One region of the Nostoc sp. NZL genome, then DNA from elsewhere that is predicted to be linked to it. Evidence: riboswitches for the same ligand, from Rfam matches in the RefSeq annotation. Region 1 holds a riboswitch; the other holds the start of a gene.
What was found. Region 1 has a riboswitch for cyclic di-AMP ahead of F8R90_RS22750 (glycosyltransferase). Riboswitches for the same ligand answer to the same signal wherever they lie in the genome.

Region 2: it holds a riboswitch for cyclic di-AMP, as region 1 does, so the genes downstream of both, F8R90_RS20650 (universal stress protein) here and F8R90_RS22750 (glycosyltransferase) in region 1, are expected to answer to the same signal.

What each region holds. Positions count from the first base shown of each region.
Region 1 is NZ_WBKL01000158.1:64,957-72,629, reverse strand. It holds gene F8R90_RS22760 (hypothetical protein) at 1-384, opposite strand, end outside; gene F8R90_RS22755 (hypothetical protein) at 862-1,059, opposite strand; gene F8R90_RS22750 (glycosyltransferase) at 1,164-2,435, opposite strand; cyclic di-AMP (ydaO/yuaA leader) riboswitch at 2,599-2,798, opposite strand; gene F8R90_RS22745 (DUF1350 family protein) at 3,347-4,333, shown strand; gene argC (N-acetyl-gamma-glutamyl-phosphate reductase) at 4,422-5,393, opposite strand; gene F8R90_RS22735 (MFS transporter) at 6,705-7,673, shown strand, end outside.
Region 2 is NZ_WBKL01000148.1:1,694-9,366, forward strand. It holds gene F8R90_RS20630 (MFS transporter) at 1-1,616, opposite strand, end outside; gene F8R90_RS20635 (high light inducible protein) at 2,153-2,365, shown strand; gene F8R90_RS20640 (high light inducible protein) at 2,408-2,620, shown strand; gene F8R90_RS20645 (ArsB/NhaD family transporter) at 3,030-4,367, opposite strand; gene F8R90_RS20650 (universal stress protein) at 4,481-5,101, opposite strand; cyclic di-AMP (ydaO/yuaA leader) riboswitch at 5,322-5,436, opposite strand; gene F8R90_RS20655 (ABC transporter ATP-binding protein) at 5,475-6,311, opposite strand; gene F8R90_RS20660 (ABC transporter substrate-binding protein) at 6,365-7,673, opposite strand, start outside.

The sequences.
Region 1 (7,673 bases):
CGTGCGATTAATAAGTTGTGTTTGGTAAGCATCGATATTGCGGATAATTTGGCTAGAAACAACACGCGGTTTGAGACATTCGTCTTTTCGGACTCCCAATGCAGCCAAAATTGCTTGCCCAGCAGCTCGCGTTTCACCTTGGGAGCTAGAATGAACTTCCAATAGTCCGTACAGTCGTTCAACTACCTGTACTCCCGGACGAACAGAGGCAGCTTTCAGAGCTACATCCGTAATTTTATTAATTTCGATACCAGGAGAGATTTCAATCCACAGTGATGTATCTCCTGGTAATGGTAAGAAGCCTTGGGCTACTGTTCCCATATATGCTGCATGTTGAGGTTGCAGGCTGTCGAGAAATACGAAACTGCGTAGTTCTATTCCCAAGATTTTGCTCTCCAGTCATAAGGGTAAAAGTTATCTATTGCAAGATATGAGCGCCTAACTTGGGGTATTTTAGCCACAAGTGAAGGATGGAAAAACACAAAGTAGAACAATTTTGCTGTCGATAAATTTTACACCTGAGAAGTATTCTGGCAGTAAAAACCGCCTTGACAATTGTACAAGCTTTATTACACACAAATCGCTGCCTGCAATGGCTAACTGGTCTTGATTTACTGATAAATTTGATGTTTCAAAAAAACTCTTTAGCCAAATTGAAGCGGGGAAAGTTCAGTGAACTTTCCCCGCTATCTTCAAAATGCTGCTAAAATCGCAGCCAATCAACTAGTACTTTATGCTTGGTTTGTAGTCTCAAATCAAGGACTAAAGTCCTGACTACGAACTTATTCACTCATAAAAGTTGGTGTGGTGGACTATTAGATTTGTTTTTCTATATAAACGCAGAAAAATAAATCTATTAGTTTATCCTGCGTTTGTGAGTACCCAAGTGGAGTAAGCATCCTCGACAAATCTGCTTTGATGACGAGTTCCTTTATGCTTGCTCACTCTGACTTTGAGGGTGGTTATGTAAACTCCATCCATTACTTGATGTCCATAACCACAAACTTGACCAACTTGCCCTGTTATTTGATGCAAAGCATAATCTCCGATATTCAGCATAATTCTGACTGCCTAATTAACTAGGTTGAGTAGTTTGTGTTTGACTATTTGGGCACGGCAAAACCGCTCTGATGATATTAGTTCCGCGTTCAAAGCTGGAAAAATTAAGCTGCAATCCGAGTTCGGGTATTAGGTGCAGTTGGAGCCAGCAGACGAGTGTAAAGTTGAGTCAGTCGGAATCCTACACTATACCAACTAAAGGCAATTTCTGTCCGTTGTCGAGCCGCTTCACCTAACTGGTCTCGCCAAGCTGGGTTGATGAGAATGCGGTCTATGGCAGCAGCAAAAGCTACTTCATCTTTGGGGGGCGCAAGTAACCCTGTGACTTCTGGTACAACAGTAAACTGTAGCCCACCAACATTACTAGCGACGACAGGAGTCTTACTAGCCATTGCCTCAATGGCAACTAAACCAAAAGGTTCATAGTGACTAGGCACTACGCAGACATCAGCGGCGGCGTAGTAGAAGGGGAGGACAGTTTCATCTAAGCGACCAGCAAAGGTTGTACAATTTTCTAATCCGAGTTCAGTAACAATGCTAGCAATGCGATCGCGTTCTATTCCATCACTCTGACCTGGACGGCTACCACCCCCAATCACTAGCTGGAGATTAGCTTCACCTCTTAAACTAGATTTGGCAATAGCTCGTACCAAGGTTTCAATACCTTTGCGGCGGTCAAAGCGACCAACGTAGAGAACCATTTTGGCATCTGGTGCAATTCCCAACTTTTCCCGCGCCGCAGACCGCTGAATTTCTCCAAATTTATCAGTATCAGTGCCACAGGGAATCATTTCAATGTTTCCTTTACTGGAAACGAGTAACCGCATATGTTTTTGCTCTTGCGGACTAGTTGCAACCACACAGTCTACAGTTTCCAAGCAGGCTTTTTCTACAGCTAATCGCTGGGTAGCAATTACGGGAACATCACCAATACTTCTGTATTTAACCGCTCCTAAAGAGTGGTAAGTATGTACCTGAATCAGTGGTTGCTGCTTTTTCAATTCCATGCCGACCCAAGATGATAACCAGTAGTTGGTATGAATTAAGGAGTAATGAAACCCTTGGCGCAACTGGAATTGCTGGAATTCTTCGATGAATTCAGGTAAATGGTCGAACAAGTTATCTCGCCCAATAAACTTAGCTGGGCCCGCTTTTAACCGAATAGTACGACAGTTTGGGCTATGTTGAATGTAGGCAGCTTGTTCAGGACTACTACGACGAGTGAACATATCCACTTGCCAACCAAGCTTTGCTAAGGCATAACCTACTTGACGCACATAGACATTTTGACCTCCAGCCTCTTCTTGACCAATTTCAACCGCCGGGTCACCATCAACAGAAATTAGGGCAATGCGATGTTTCTTATTCTGGAACATAGCTGATTTTCACCTCAAGGCAATTAATCCTGCCTCAAACGCCAGAAATCAAGATAATATTATCCTTTCTTTCAACGTCGAGGGCAGGCACAACAAACCGCAAAGTTACCAGCCAAAGGACACTGACGAGAACATGGCATTACTTGTTAAGAATGCTGCTCGTTCAGTCTCTTCTCAATGCCGACGAAGTTAGCTGACGGGCTAGGACTGAGAGATGTCCTTCTTAAGAAAGTTATGAGTTAGGAGTTATGAATTTATTAACTGCTAACTTTCTTCAAAATACGCCCCAAACTTGGTTCCTCCGCTCCGGTTTACCCTTACTCACAAAACTTTTCAGGGAATATAGTGGATTAGGCAGACTGATTTATTTTTCTTCAAGGTTTATAACCTGTCATCATCAACCATGTCAAGAGTATGAACAAAAAAAGTGTGATTGAAATCACCTAAATGCCCTTTGCATCTAGCTTTCACGAATCAGACTTTAGAAGAAAATTTGAGCTTTTAATATGCTCTCAACAAGAAGCTTACTGATATTGACCGCTACATTTTATTTAGCTTCTGGGAATTAAATATTTTTCATGTTTTTAAGTGTATAAATATACTAACTACGAGCTTGATTGAATTTAATATGTTTTTTATTTGTCTAAAATATTACTCTCTCTAAAGAAATTGCCGAAATATCAAAGAGTCCATTAGAAGTTTTACGCCAATTCAATTTCACTATTGAACTACATTATTTCCTACTCTCCACTACCTTTCATAAATGCTTTGAGAGCCAACTGCGTTTACTATGTTACGAGGGCGAGCATCTCAGTTATCCAAAAAAACTTTTAAAGAATCCGAAAAGCAGCAGCTTCAATTTGGAGGTAAAGTATACACCTACCAAAATGAGATACACTCATTGCTAAGTCATGGTAAATACAAATATCAAGCTGAGATTTAAACCCGTTTCTCACAGTTGGGTTGCTCTGCATCCACAGCCTAAAGGAGTAATTCAATTTATTGCAGGGGCTTTTTTTGGTACATTTGGCCCCATGCTTTTTTATCGCTATCTACTTCAATGCCTATTTGAGCAGGGATATACAATTATTCTTCTGCCATTTAATTTTAGTTTTAACCATTATGTAGAAGCTGGTTTTCTCATGAGGGAGCAGTATGAAATTCTACCAGAGCTTGTGAGGATGGCAAGTGTTGAGGGATATGATTATGAAGCCTATCTAGATGATAAAAACTTTTCTTGGATTGGACATAGCCTTGGCTGTAAATATATCTCCCTGTTAGAAGGATTTACTGCTTTACCTCCAGAGCCTCAAGATAGAGAAAAGTTTATTCGCAACCTGCTATCTCATACTTCGGATGAGTCACAGATAAAAAGTGTCATTGCAGATATTAACATTCTGTATGATGAGCTTAAACAAAAAATTGTAGAAGTTCGGAAACTAATTTACACTTATGTAGGTCAGGAAATAAAAATTAACAGTGTCTTCATTAAGGGGCAGGTTTCTATCCTATTAGCACCTGCTATTGCTGATACAGGGAGCGCAATTCGTCCTCAATTTTTAGCGGATATCATCGATAAACTTGGTTGGGGTGTGAAACCAACCGTTGAAGAAACCCATAACTTAATCAAGGATAGTGGGCTATTTAATATCATGGGTTTAGTTTGTTTTAAGTCAGATAATATTGCTAAATTAACCTGTGAATGGTTTACTAATATTCTAAAAAAACCACCCCAAGAATTTCTACAAACTTTAGAGGGTGGACATTTAAAACCTTTAGGAATTCAACTAGGCAAGTATGTGATTAATCTTTTTGATAAACCTTTAATTGAATCAGTTCAAGAGCGAAATAGAGGCTTTGAGCATCATGTAATTCAATTGTTTGAGAAACTGAAATAGAAATCAACAAAAGTTGCTGAAAGTCCAAAAATCAGAAGTTATTAACCAATATTCCCGACTTGTTAAAAAAGTCGGGAATCTGAGCCTTTCATAACAATCCCAACTCTTCTGGAAAGCCCAGCATGATGTTTAAGTTTTGGATTGCGGCTCCCGATGCACCTTTGCCCAAGTTATCAAGACGAGCAACTAGCAACGCTTCTTTGGTAGTGTCATTTGCGAATACAAAAACCTGAACAATATTAGTGCCGTTCACTGCAATCGCATCCAAAAATATTCCGTCTCGTAGCAGAGTAGAATCTTGGTATGGAGCTACCTGCACAAATTTTTCACTTTGGTAGTAGTTAACAATTGTTTGATGAATAACCTCACCTGATGGTGGATTATCCAAAGTCCCCAGCGGCAAAGGCACCTGAACTAGCATCCCTTGCTCAAAATCCCCTACCGCTGGTACGAATAGCGGCGGCGATGCTAACTCTGAGTAATAATGCATTTCCTTGACATGCTTATGTCCAAACTGCAAACCATAGATGCCATAGGGATAAAGCGACTCTGCTCCAGCTTCCTGTTCATGGAAGGTATGGTATTGTTTGATGAGATTCTTGCCGCCACCAGAGTAGCCTGACACTGCGTTAACAGTGATAGGAAAATTACTCTTTAAAAGTCCCTTGGCAATCAACGGACGGATACAAGCCAAAAATCCTGTGGGATAACATCCTGGATTGCTGACAAACTGGGCGCTGGCAATTTTCTCTCGTTGTCCTGGATTTAGTTCAGGAAAGCCATATACCCAATTCTTAGCCGTGCGATGGGCACTACTAGCATCAAGGATCTTAACCGTAGTACTACTTACTAAGCTAACAGCTTCGCGGGCTGCATCATCAGGTAGACAGAGAATAACAACATCGACGGCATTGATTAGTTTAGCTCGCTCACTTGCATCCTTACGTTTAGAGGCCTCAATGCTAACTAACTCGATATCATCGCGTTGATTGAGACGTGAGTAAATTTGTAAGCCTGTGGTTCCTGATTCGCCATCAATGAAAATCTTCGGTTTAGTAATCATGCGTTCAGCATCCTGAGATGTCAGTAGTGTATTAAAACAGCTGTCAGTTATCAAAGTTAAAGATAGGACTTTACACCCCAAATCAAACTTACCACGCAATAGTTGTGCCTTTTAAGGGGGTTGGGGGATCTCTTGTGTGTAAGTCCTAATTAGATAATTACCTACTGAAAAACTCCGCAGACTTGACAGTAATGAGTCACGCTTTCTTTCCATACCTGGGTTTTACACTAGTATTTTATCGCTTTCAACCTTTTGCGATCGCCTGCATGAGTGCCGCTTCAACATCAAACCTACTTGGCGTATTCTCAATCTTGACAAGCAGATGATTTACCAAAAGCCGTTATTATTCAAGGCTTTCAGCTTAACAAGCGTGCCATTCGACGCTTTGATGATCTGTTTTCAAATTCTACTTTATCCTCTCCCTACTGCTAAATACGCCCGGACAATACAGGCGATTGCTCTAGCAATACTTTACTCTCCCAAGCTATCAGTACAATCGCGGTTTACAGTATTTGTTTTAAGTTGCTAGAGCATAAATTGCCAAAAAGATTGCAGATGCATAATTTGGGATTTTTTACAAAAATATTCTCCAATGATAATTTAAGTGCGCCATCTGGGAACAATTTATGAAGCTCAGGTTTTGTTCGCTACTTACCACTTAAGTAAGTGCCTAAAAAAAGAACATAAACCTGTTTACAATGCTGTCCAAATTTCCCCAATAGATAGAGGAATAAATCATCAGTGAGTAAAAAAATAGAGTTGCTGCCATCAATGTTGGCAACTGTGTCTCCTCCTTACTTAACTTAGCAACTTAGCGCAAGGAGTTTAATTTTATAAACTGCACTAAGGTTATTAATGATTTGTCAAATGCTAGCTGGGCAAAGGCAAACCATCATTGTATAAACTCCTTGCTACTGAAGAAGTCCATTCGTTTCTAGCAACTATGTACCTTGTTTGAGTAATAAATGGAGAGATGTTATCTCTAGCAACGTACCACTCAGCTTAGAGCTAAAGCTAAAAGTATAAAACTCGGCAAATCTGAGGGTATGGGTGGTAATAAGCGCTATTTTCATTACTTTGCCCAGCTATCGCTCAATCAAGGTTTATCAAGACTTTAGAGAAGCACAATTCCGGCATAACCTGACTAAAAAGGGCAATAAATAACAGAGATATTTCTCGCTCGTCAGACTGAGGAATTGATTACTCATAGCGTTATTTTTCAAATTTTTAATTATCTGAATGTGGCTTGAACAAAGCCGAATTTGATATGCAAAAAAGTAATTATCTACACTTGCAATATCTATAAAAATGCTTAATTCTGAAATTCAAAAAGACCTTCGTCATAACTTGACTGTCAATGTTGCCGAAAGTGCATTTTTTGGTTTGGCAACTGGTTTTGCTTCCTATATCACGATTATTCCTCTATTTGTTAGCGGTTTTACCAATTCTTCATCGCTTATTGGTCTGATTCCAGCTATTCCGCGTTTAGGTTGGCAACTACCTCAGCTATTGACGGCTGATAAAATAGCTCGGCTACAGTATTACAAACCAACTGTAATGTGGTTGACAATTCACCAAAAACTTCCTTTTTTTGGATTAGCACTGCTCGCTTTATTACAGCTACAACTCAATAGCCAAACTATCTTACATCTGACATTTGCCATACTCATTTGGCAGGGACTAGGCAGCGGATTTAGTGCTACTGCTTGGCAAAGCATGGTTGCTAAAATTATTCCTTCTGGAAGGCTTGGCATTTTTTATGGTGCCTTGGCGGCGGCTGCTAATCTGATGAGTATTTTTGGTGCTCTGATAGCTGGTTTACTGCTCAAGGAAATTGCCCAGCCATTTAACTTTGCTCTCTGTTTTTTGTGTGCTAGCGTTGCGATGGCTCTATCTTGGTTTTTTATGTCTAGGACGCGGGAGCCAGTAAGTAACCCATTATCTACCTTTGAAACTAGACGTGAATTTTGGGACAGTCTTAGTGTGATTCTCCGGTGCGATAAGAATTTCCGTTGCTTTGTGATCACACGTATGCTTTCACAATTAGCACTGATGCCACTTCCCTTCTATACACTCTATGCCGTACACCAACATTGGATGGGAGAAGCATCTATTGGGATAATTACTGGTGTGCTGATGGTAACGCAAACTATTGCTGGATTGGTTTTGGGTTGGGTAGGCGATCGCTGGGGTCACAAGTTGGTCTTGGAGACTGGTTCTGTTGTTTGTGCGTTTAGTTCGGTTTTAGCTGGTCTAGCAACAAATGTAAGCTGTTTT
Region 2 (7,673 bases), on a different contig from region 1:
GCCTCTGAGTCTTGCAACAGTGGTTTGAAATTCTGCTCAATACCAACGGGAGTCAAATCTGCTTTTGGGGTAACGAGCAGATAACTTTCCACTGCACGTTGCAAGTCTTGGACTATCTCTCTTTCTTCGATACCTGTAACTGTCACTAGCACTTCTTTGCGGACAACTTCTAGCTGATCTGCAATGCGCTGAATTTGGGCTTGGGTAAGTAGTCCCCGTTGTTGCAAGATATTGACAAAATCGTTACGAGATAGTCGTTCTAATTCCCTGCGGACGATTCCAGGATCAGCTGCTGGGTCGTAAATGACATCACGAAATTCCTGGGCGATTTTTTCTTGACTCAGTTGCCAAGCATAAGTGTTGTGCAGGTAGTTTTCGACATCAGCCCGAATTGGGCTATAGGGTTCTGATGGTGTTGGCAAACCTAGCTTATCTGCTTGTTGGGTGACTTTTTCTTTGGCGGTGGTGAGGCTACGCAAGATTTTTTCCACATCCAAATCAGACAAATCTGTACGTCCCAACACAATGCCGGTTAAGGCGGATAGTCCTTGCTGGAGTGTACTTTGAATGGGCCCTGGAACCGCCTTTTGGTCAGCTTCTTTAGAGTCACGCATTTCTGCTACTAATCGATCCAGTTTGGCGTTGAGTTCATCTGTCTTGCTTTGTCCTGGTGGAAGTGATTTCAGATAATCCATTAACTCACCCATGCGGTCTTGGGTGGGTGGTTGCTGGCTCACTACCTGTTGCCAAACTTTGTACAACGTATCAGCAATCCGGTTAACGTCTTTTTTAGAAAGGTCGGTGCGACTGCTGACTAACTCGATAAACTTTTGGCGGTCGATGTTGCGGATATCTGGAGTCCCTGCGATCGCTTTTAATTGCGGATCGTTGAGTAAATTTTCAAAATCACTCCGAATCTTTGACACATCTAGTTCTGGAGGACGCAGCTTGTCTAAGTAATCCTCTATGTTCTCTCGGATACTCACAGGGTCGATGGCGCTGCCTAATTCCCGGCGGACAGCGGCGGCGGCGGCTTCAGCTGTCGCTACCACTTGGCTATTTACAGCCTTTGCGCCCAGTGCGGCGGTAGCTGTACCCATAATCGCTTGAAAACCGGAAGTTGCCGTATTGACGACTGAGCCAATTAAGGAACCCACGGTGGTGGAACTTACCCAGACAAGGAGCAAAAAGTAAGCGCCCCAAATCACCAAACCGAGAATCGCCCCCAATGCTGGGTCTAAGATTACAAGGCTTAATTTGACCGCGAGAAAAGAAGCGATTAATAAGGCGATCGTCACAGTGACTAATGTCCAAATCCCCACTGCGGTGCCAATTTTGCGAATGTTACCGCCCAAACTTCCGGCTTCCCCAGTATCTGAATCCGAGTCAGATGAGTGCCCCAGGTAGGAAATACCGGCTGCAAGGGAGAGATTAGTTAAAACTAATTGGAAAGCAAAGGCTAGGATCACGCCGGAGATTAAAGCCACAAAAAAGCGCGGCCCGGAAGTGAGAACCGATGCCTGTGCTGGCGTGACATTTGAGGGATCTACTGGAATCTGTGCCACCCACAATAGTGGTTTGTAGAGTCCCAGCATGATTTCCGTACTTTGGAACATTGTATTTCCTTCTACTTAAGTTTAAATTTGGGGAATTAAGAATTTCTTGAGAAGCAACTCTTAGTATTTATGTTTGTACCTATGGCATTACCTAACTCTTTAGCTCAGAATCCTGGAATTTAGCTGTCTAAAGCATCTCTCCAAAGATTGAAAAGTGTATCCAGCGGAAGATATAACTTTTATTATCTCTCGGTGGAAATCTTAATCAAATTGCCACCTACTATTAATTATGTATGGCTAGTTTTTAATTTTTAATTGCTTATTTATAGCGATTGATTCTGTTTAAATTATAGTTTCTCACGAAACCTTTACATTTTTTTACATATCAATTTTTGCTCACCCTCCCAAGGTGGATTTGTCTACAACAAGATGTTTCTATTAATCGTCCATAAGAAGTGCCTGCGGTTTGTGCCTACAGGCAGAAAGCAGTCTAGTTATAAACAGGTACATTAAAGTTAACAAATGAATTGTTGAGAACAAAACAAAGGCTACTAGAAACTAAACACCTAAAAATCTACTAGATTTTGGAGAAAAAAATGGCAACTCAAGAAACTCGTTCTTCTACTGATTTACCACCTGTTGCACCAGAATACAACGGCATAGATCGCAATGCATTTCTATTTGGTTGGACACCTCAAGCCGAAATTTGGAATGGTCGCTTGGCAGCAATTGGCTTTCTTGCCTATTTGCTTTGGGATTTAGCCGGTTATAGCGTCTTGCGCGATGTTTTACATCTGATTAGCTACTAGAAACTAAACACCTAAAAATCTACTAGATTTTGGAGAAAAAAAATGGCAACTCAAGAAACTCGTTCTTCTACTGATTTACAACCTGTTGCTAAAGCTTACAACGGCGTAGATCGTAATGCATTCCTATTTGGTTGGACACCTCAAGCCGAACTTTGGAATGGTCGCTTGGCAGCAATTGGTTTTCTAGCCTATTTACTTTGGGATTTAGCTGGTTATAGCGTCTTAAGGGACGTACTACACCTAATTAGATATTAGCAATAGCTCAGGATTGATAAGTAAGGGAGTATAAATAAATACTCTAACCCTAAACCCGGCTTCTCACTAAAAGTCGGGGATTTATCTCCTGAGCATTTTATCTTTAATTAGGTTGACCAAATAATTACTAATTCATAATTGAAGAGAGTACAAGCCGTTACAATAATCTTTGATTTGGTTGTTTGCAAGGCCTTTGCGAACTAGCTAGCATTACGCTATGAGTGATAAATTCAGAAGCTAACACCGATAGCGCAGCGTTAGGAAGTCCGCGAACGTATTTTACGAATTACGTTCGCGCAACCGTAGCGAGTCTGCGTACCCCTGTGGGGAAGCAAGCTACGCGTAGCGTGTTGTAGAGAGCATAATTATCAATAATATGAATTACTGAATTACTTTGACCCTTCTCTATCTAGAGCAAAAAGCGAACTAACACGTACAAAGCCGAAGCTACAAGTTGCAATACCATCACTGGGATACCGTAGTGTAGAAAAGTTTTAAATGATATACGGCGTCCATGCTGCTCAGAAATACCGGCGGCTACGATGTTAGATGATGCTCCTACTAGTGTGCCATTACCTCCCAAAGTTGCACCAAACATCATCGCATAAAACAGAGGTAATACTTCTGGCGGAAACTGCCCTTGAAAGTCTTGTGCTAAAACTTCGGCAGGTGCTAATCCGACAGTAACAATATATTGTTTGAGTAATGGCACCATCCCCACCACTAAAGGAATATTGGGCACTACGCTTGATAATATCCCCACAAAAAATAATAAAAATAGGGAACCCAGCACAATATTTTTTCCTAAAATCGCTGCCAATACTCCTGATAAACCATTAATTACACCTGTTTTTTCTAACCCTCCAATTAGCACAAAAATACTCATAAAAAATATCAATGTACTCCAGTCTACATCCCGCAGAATGTTGTTAACTGAATCGATTTTACTATGGTGGGATAAAAGCAAAGCTAAAGCTGCTCCTAACAAAGCTGCGGCAGCAGGTGAGATCGGAACTGGTAGAGATTCTCCGATGACAAAAAATAGCAGGACGAAAAATACTATAACTGCACCGACGCTTAAAGCTCGTGGATGATTGATTTGTGGATGTGGTAGTTCCTCAAGATTATCTAACTGTGTATTCCAAATTTTTCGGAATAAAAATGGTAGTGTTGCAATCACTATGACAATGGCAATTACTCCCCCTAAACTCAACTTCAATAAATAATCTGTAAAGCTAATATTCACAGCATCGCCAACAATAAATGTAGCTGGATCTCCAACTAAAGTCAGCAATCCCGCACTATTAGCAACAAATACCATTAAAATCAACAAGGGTACGAAATTTATCCCAACTTCCTGAGCCATTGGGGGAATTAAAGGTGCTAGCAACATTACTGTTGTGGCATTTGGCAAAACTGCACAGATGGGTGTAACGATAGCCACAATACCAAGTAATAGACGCTTGCCTTGTCCTTTAGCTATGAGTACTATTTGAGTAGCTAAATAATCAAATATTTTTGTAGGCTCAAAAGCCCGCACTAAGACCATAACTCCAAAGAATAAACCGAGTGTTCCATGACTGTTGCCGATATAACCAACAGCTTCTTCTAAAGTCATGACGTTGGTAAAAACTAATAACAATGCTCCCAACAATGCCGCAATGGTGAGATGTACCCATTCCGTCATTACTAAAACAATGACGCTTATAAATGTAATTACGCTGAGGATTGCTTGCCAGTTTTCCACACCTTACCTCTCGAAGTTTAATTGGTTGCATAGTAGCGAAAAAAGTCACCTAGTTGTAGGTGACTTATCTATCATTACAATTGGATAAAAATTACTGAAATTCTGAACAGTGATTATTCATCAATACAACTGGGAATACCCAAAACGGCGCAGGGAAAATTAGAACCTAGTGCCTCAATCATCGGATGATTAACAGAGTTGCAACCTAAAAACAGAATATCGGCAGTTTCTGATTCAACAACTTTGGTAAGTTCTGTGTAAATGCAGCCAAACCGCAAATGAGATTTGAAGCAACCCTGCCATTCTTCAGCCAGACTTCGGGCTTGCCAGAGAATTATATCTGCTTGTTGTAGGGGAGTTACTACTGTCTGCAATTGGGGTTGACTTAATACCAGTGTGGCAGATTTTGATACTTCATTAACTTGGCATTCCAATGAAGGCTGTTGTTGTGGAAAGCTCAAGATATTTGGATACTGGCTGCTTTGATTGTCTTCTAGCACATAAACGGCTTGAACTGTGACTTCTGCATTGGTGGCTAAACGCGTTTGATGGGCAATCCAGAAAGCAATATCTAGCGCCGTATGACTGTTAGGAGATGCGTCATAGGCAACAATTAAATTAACTGCTTTTGCTTTTTGAGGTTTTTTAGAAAAAGGTTTTTTTGGTTCTGGCAACAGTACCATTTGTTCAATTAAGTCATCTCGGCCTGTGGCACTTTGCAGACGTGCTAACATTGGCTTAATTTGCACAGTTTTACTTCTCCCAATGAAATTAATTAGTAATGAGAAGCAGGGCGATTAATTTGAGATTTTGGACTTTCCTGCAGAACGCTACGCGAACGGCTACACTCAGTCAAAAGATTTTGGATTTTAGATTGAGTGATGATAACCAAAAGTTCAAATCTTAAATCAGTCAAGGAAACCCCAATAATAACTGTATTACAGCCAAAGTCTTGGGGGTTCCTTCCATTGCCTACGGAGTTAGCTGACGGGCTAAGACTGGAAGGTGTCTCTCGTAAGATTAGCCCCAAACATTGGTTCCTCCGTTCCAAATTCAGCTTTCATGAATTTGAATTAGGCTACCCACTAAAAAAAATGATAATCTAATTTACTCGTCTTGGGCAAAATATCGGTCAAGGAAATTTAGGGCGTGGTTGCGGAGTTCAAAATATTCTTTTGAGTTTCGCATGGCGGCGCGATCGCGTGGATGCTCAAAAGGAACTTTTAAAATCTCTCCTATACTAGCAGATGGGCCATTGGTCATCAAGACGATGCGATCGGACATATAAATTGCTTCATCTACATCGTGGGTAATCATCATCACTGCTTGACGATTATTTTCCCAAATATCCAATACCTGCCGTTGTAATTTGCCACGAGTTAGCGCATCTAGTGCCCCAAAAGGTTCATCCATCAGCAACATTTTAGGACGAATTGCTAAAGCTCTGGCAATACCTACTCGTTGTTTCATACCTCCAGAGATTTCATCGGGATATTTGTCAGCCGCCGCCGTCAAGTTTACCATTGCCAAGTGTTGATTTACAATGCTGATTTTTTCAGCCCGATTAGCATTTTTTAGCACTTCATCCACAGCTAACCGGATATTTTCTCGCACGGTTAACCAAGGCAACAGCGAATAGTTCTGAAATACCATCATCCGCTCGGCTCCTGGCTGACGAATCTCTTTCCCATCTAGCCGGACTGAGCCGGAAGTGGCTTTTTCTAAACCAGCTACTATCTTTAGTAGGGTTGATTTTCCACAACCAGAGTGACCAATTACAGAAATATATTCATCTTCACCAATCGTCAGATTAACTCCATCTAAAACGACAAAGTTATCTTTATCAGGTGTCGGATAAGACTTGACTAAATTTTCAATTTCTAAAAACCCAGTGCGGGGCATAACTTCGGTCTGTGTATTAATAGGTAATGAGGTATATTCCATCATCGAAACGCTCCAGAAATAATTTAGTCATCAGTCAATATTTGAACTTAGATTTAAGACATGAAAAAGTTAGTGGGAGCATTAGCCCTGATGGCAAAACTATTCAGATAACCCACCGGATCGCTGGGGTCGAAGCCTTTCTTATCTATAAATACTTCTGGTGGTTCGACCTTGTAATCATCCTTGGGACACTCGATGCCCATTTCAGACGCTATCTCCCGATATAAATCTGTTCTCCAACCAAGTTCTGCTAGTTCTTCGGCATTTTTGGGGAATTCTTTAATTTGTCCCCACCGCGCTGCTTGTGTCATCAACCAGATACTTCTTGATCTCCATAAAAATGTTGAGTGTTCTGCTGGCTGTTTGGGAAGGTTGTCAGGAATATCGAAGAAAATCGTGGTGTCAGCGGCTTTGATGGTGCGGTCTTTGCCATCAAAGCCGCCATAGTTGTAGTTGCCGAGAATTCCCGGACTTGTAAACTTCGCAATTGGCGCATCTTTCTTGTTAGGTCTAGCACCTGTAAAGGAACGGTCTGTTATTAGTTCGGCTACTTCTTGGCGATTTTCTACTTTGCTGCAATACTGACAGGCTTCAATCATCGCCTTGACTAAAGAACGATAGGTTTTGGGATATTTGTCGATGAAAGATTCCATCACCCCCAAAAGTCGATCTGGGTGTCCCAACCAGACTTCTTTACCTTGTGCAAAGGTAAAACCGATGTTTTCATTACCTGTTATTGCCCGTGTATTCCAGGGTTCTGCAACCATGTAAGCTTGCATTGCACCAATCCGCACGTTTGTTACCATTTGGGGTGGCGGAACGATGATGACGCGAAACTCTTTAAGCGGATCAACACCTGCGGCGGCGGATAAGTAACGGATAAAGTATTCGTAAATGGAGGAACTTAATACTACTGCCCAAACTCTGTTTTCTGGCGGTTGCTTGTCAAAGTAGCCTCGGAAATCGCGCCCAAAGGCTTCTAAAGCACCATCGCCATATTTTTCTTGATACTCATACCACGGACGCAGCCCAAAATCCCACATGGCTTTGTTCATTGTCATGGCGTTACCGTGGCGGTGAATGGTCATGGCTGCACACAAAGGGGCGTGGCGTGCGCCTTCGGCACCAATTCTGGCGTTGGTAACTGCACCAGATACAACGGGTGAAGCATCCAAGCGACCAAAAATTAAACCGTCGCGGGAAGTAGCCCAACTGGCTTCGCGGTTGAGTGTAACGTTCAAACCATACTTGTGGAAGAAGCCTTTTTTCCAGGCGATCGCAAATGGTGCACAATCATTAACGGGAACGTAACCAACTGTAAGATCGGCTTTTTCTAGGTCGCCGCTTTTAACTACTGGTTGT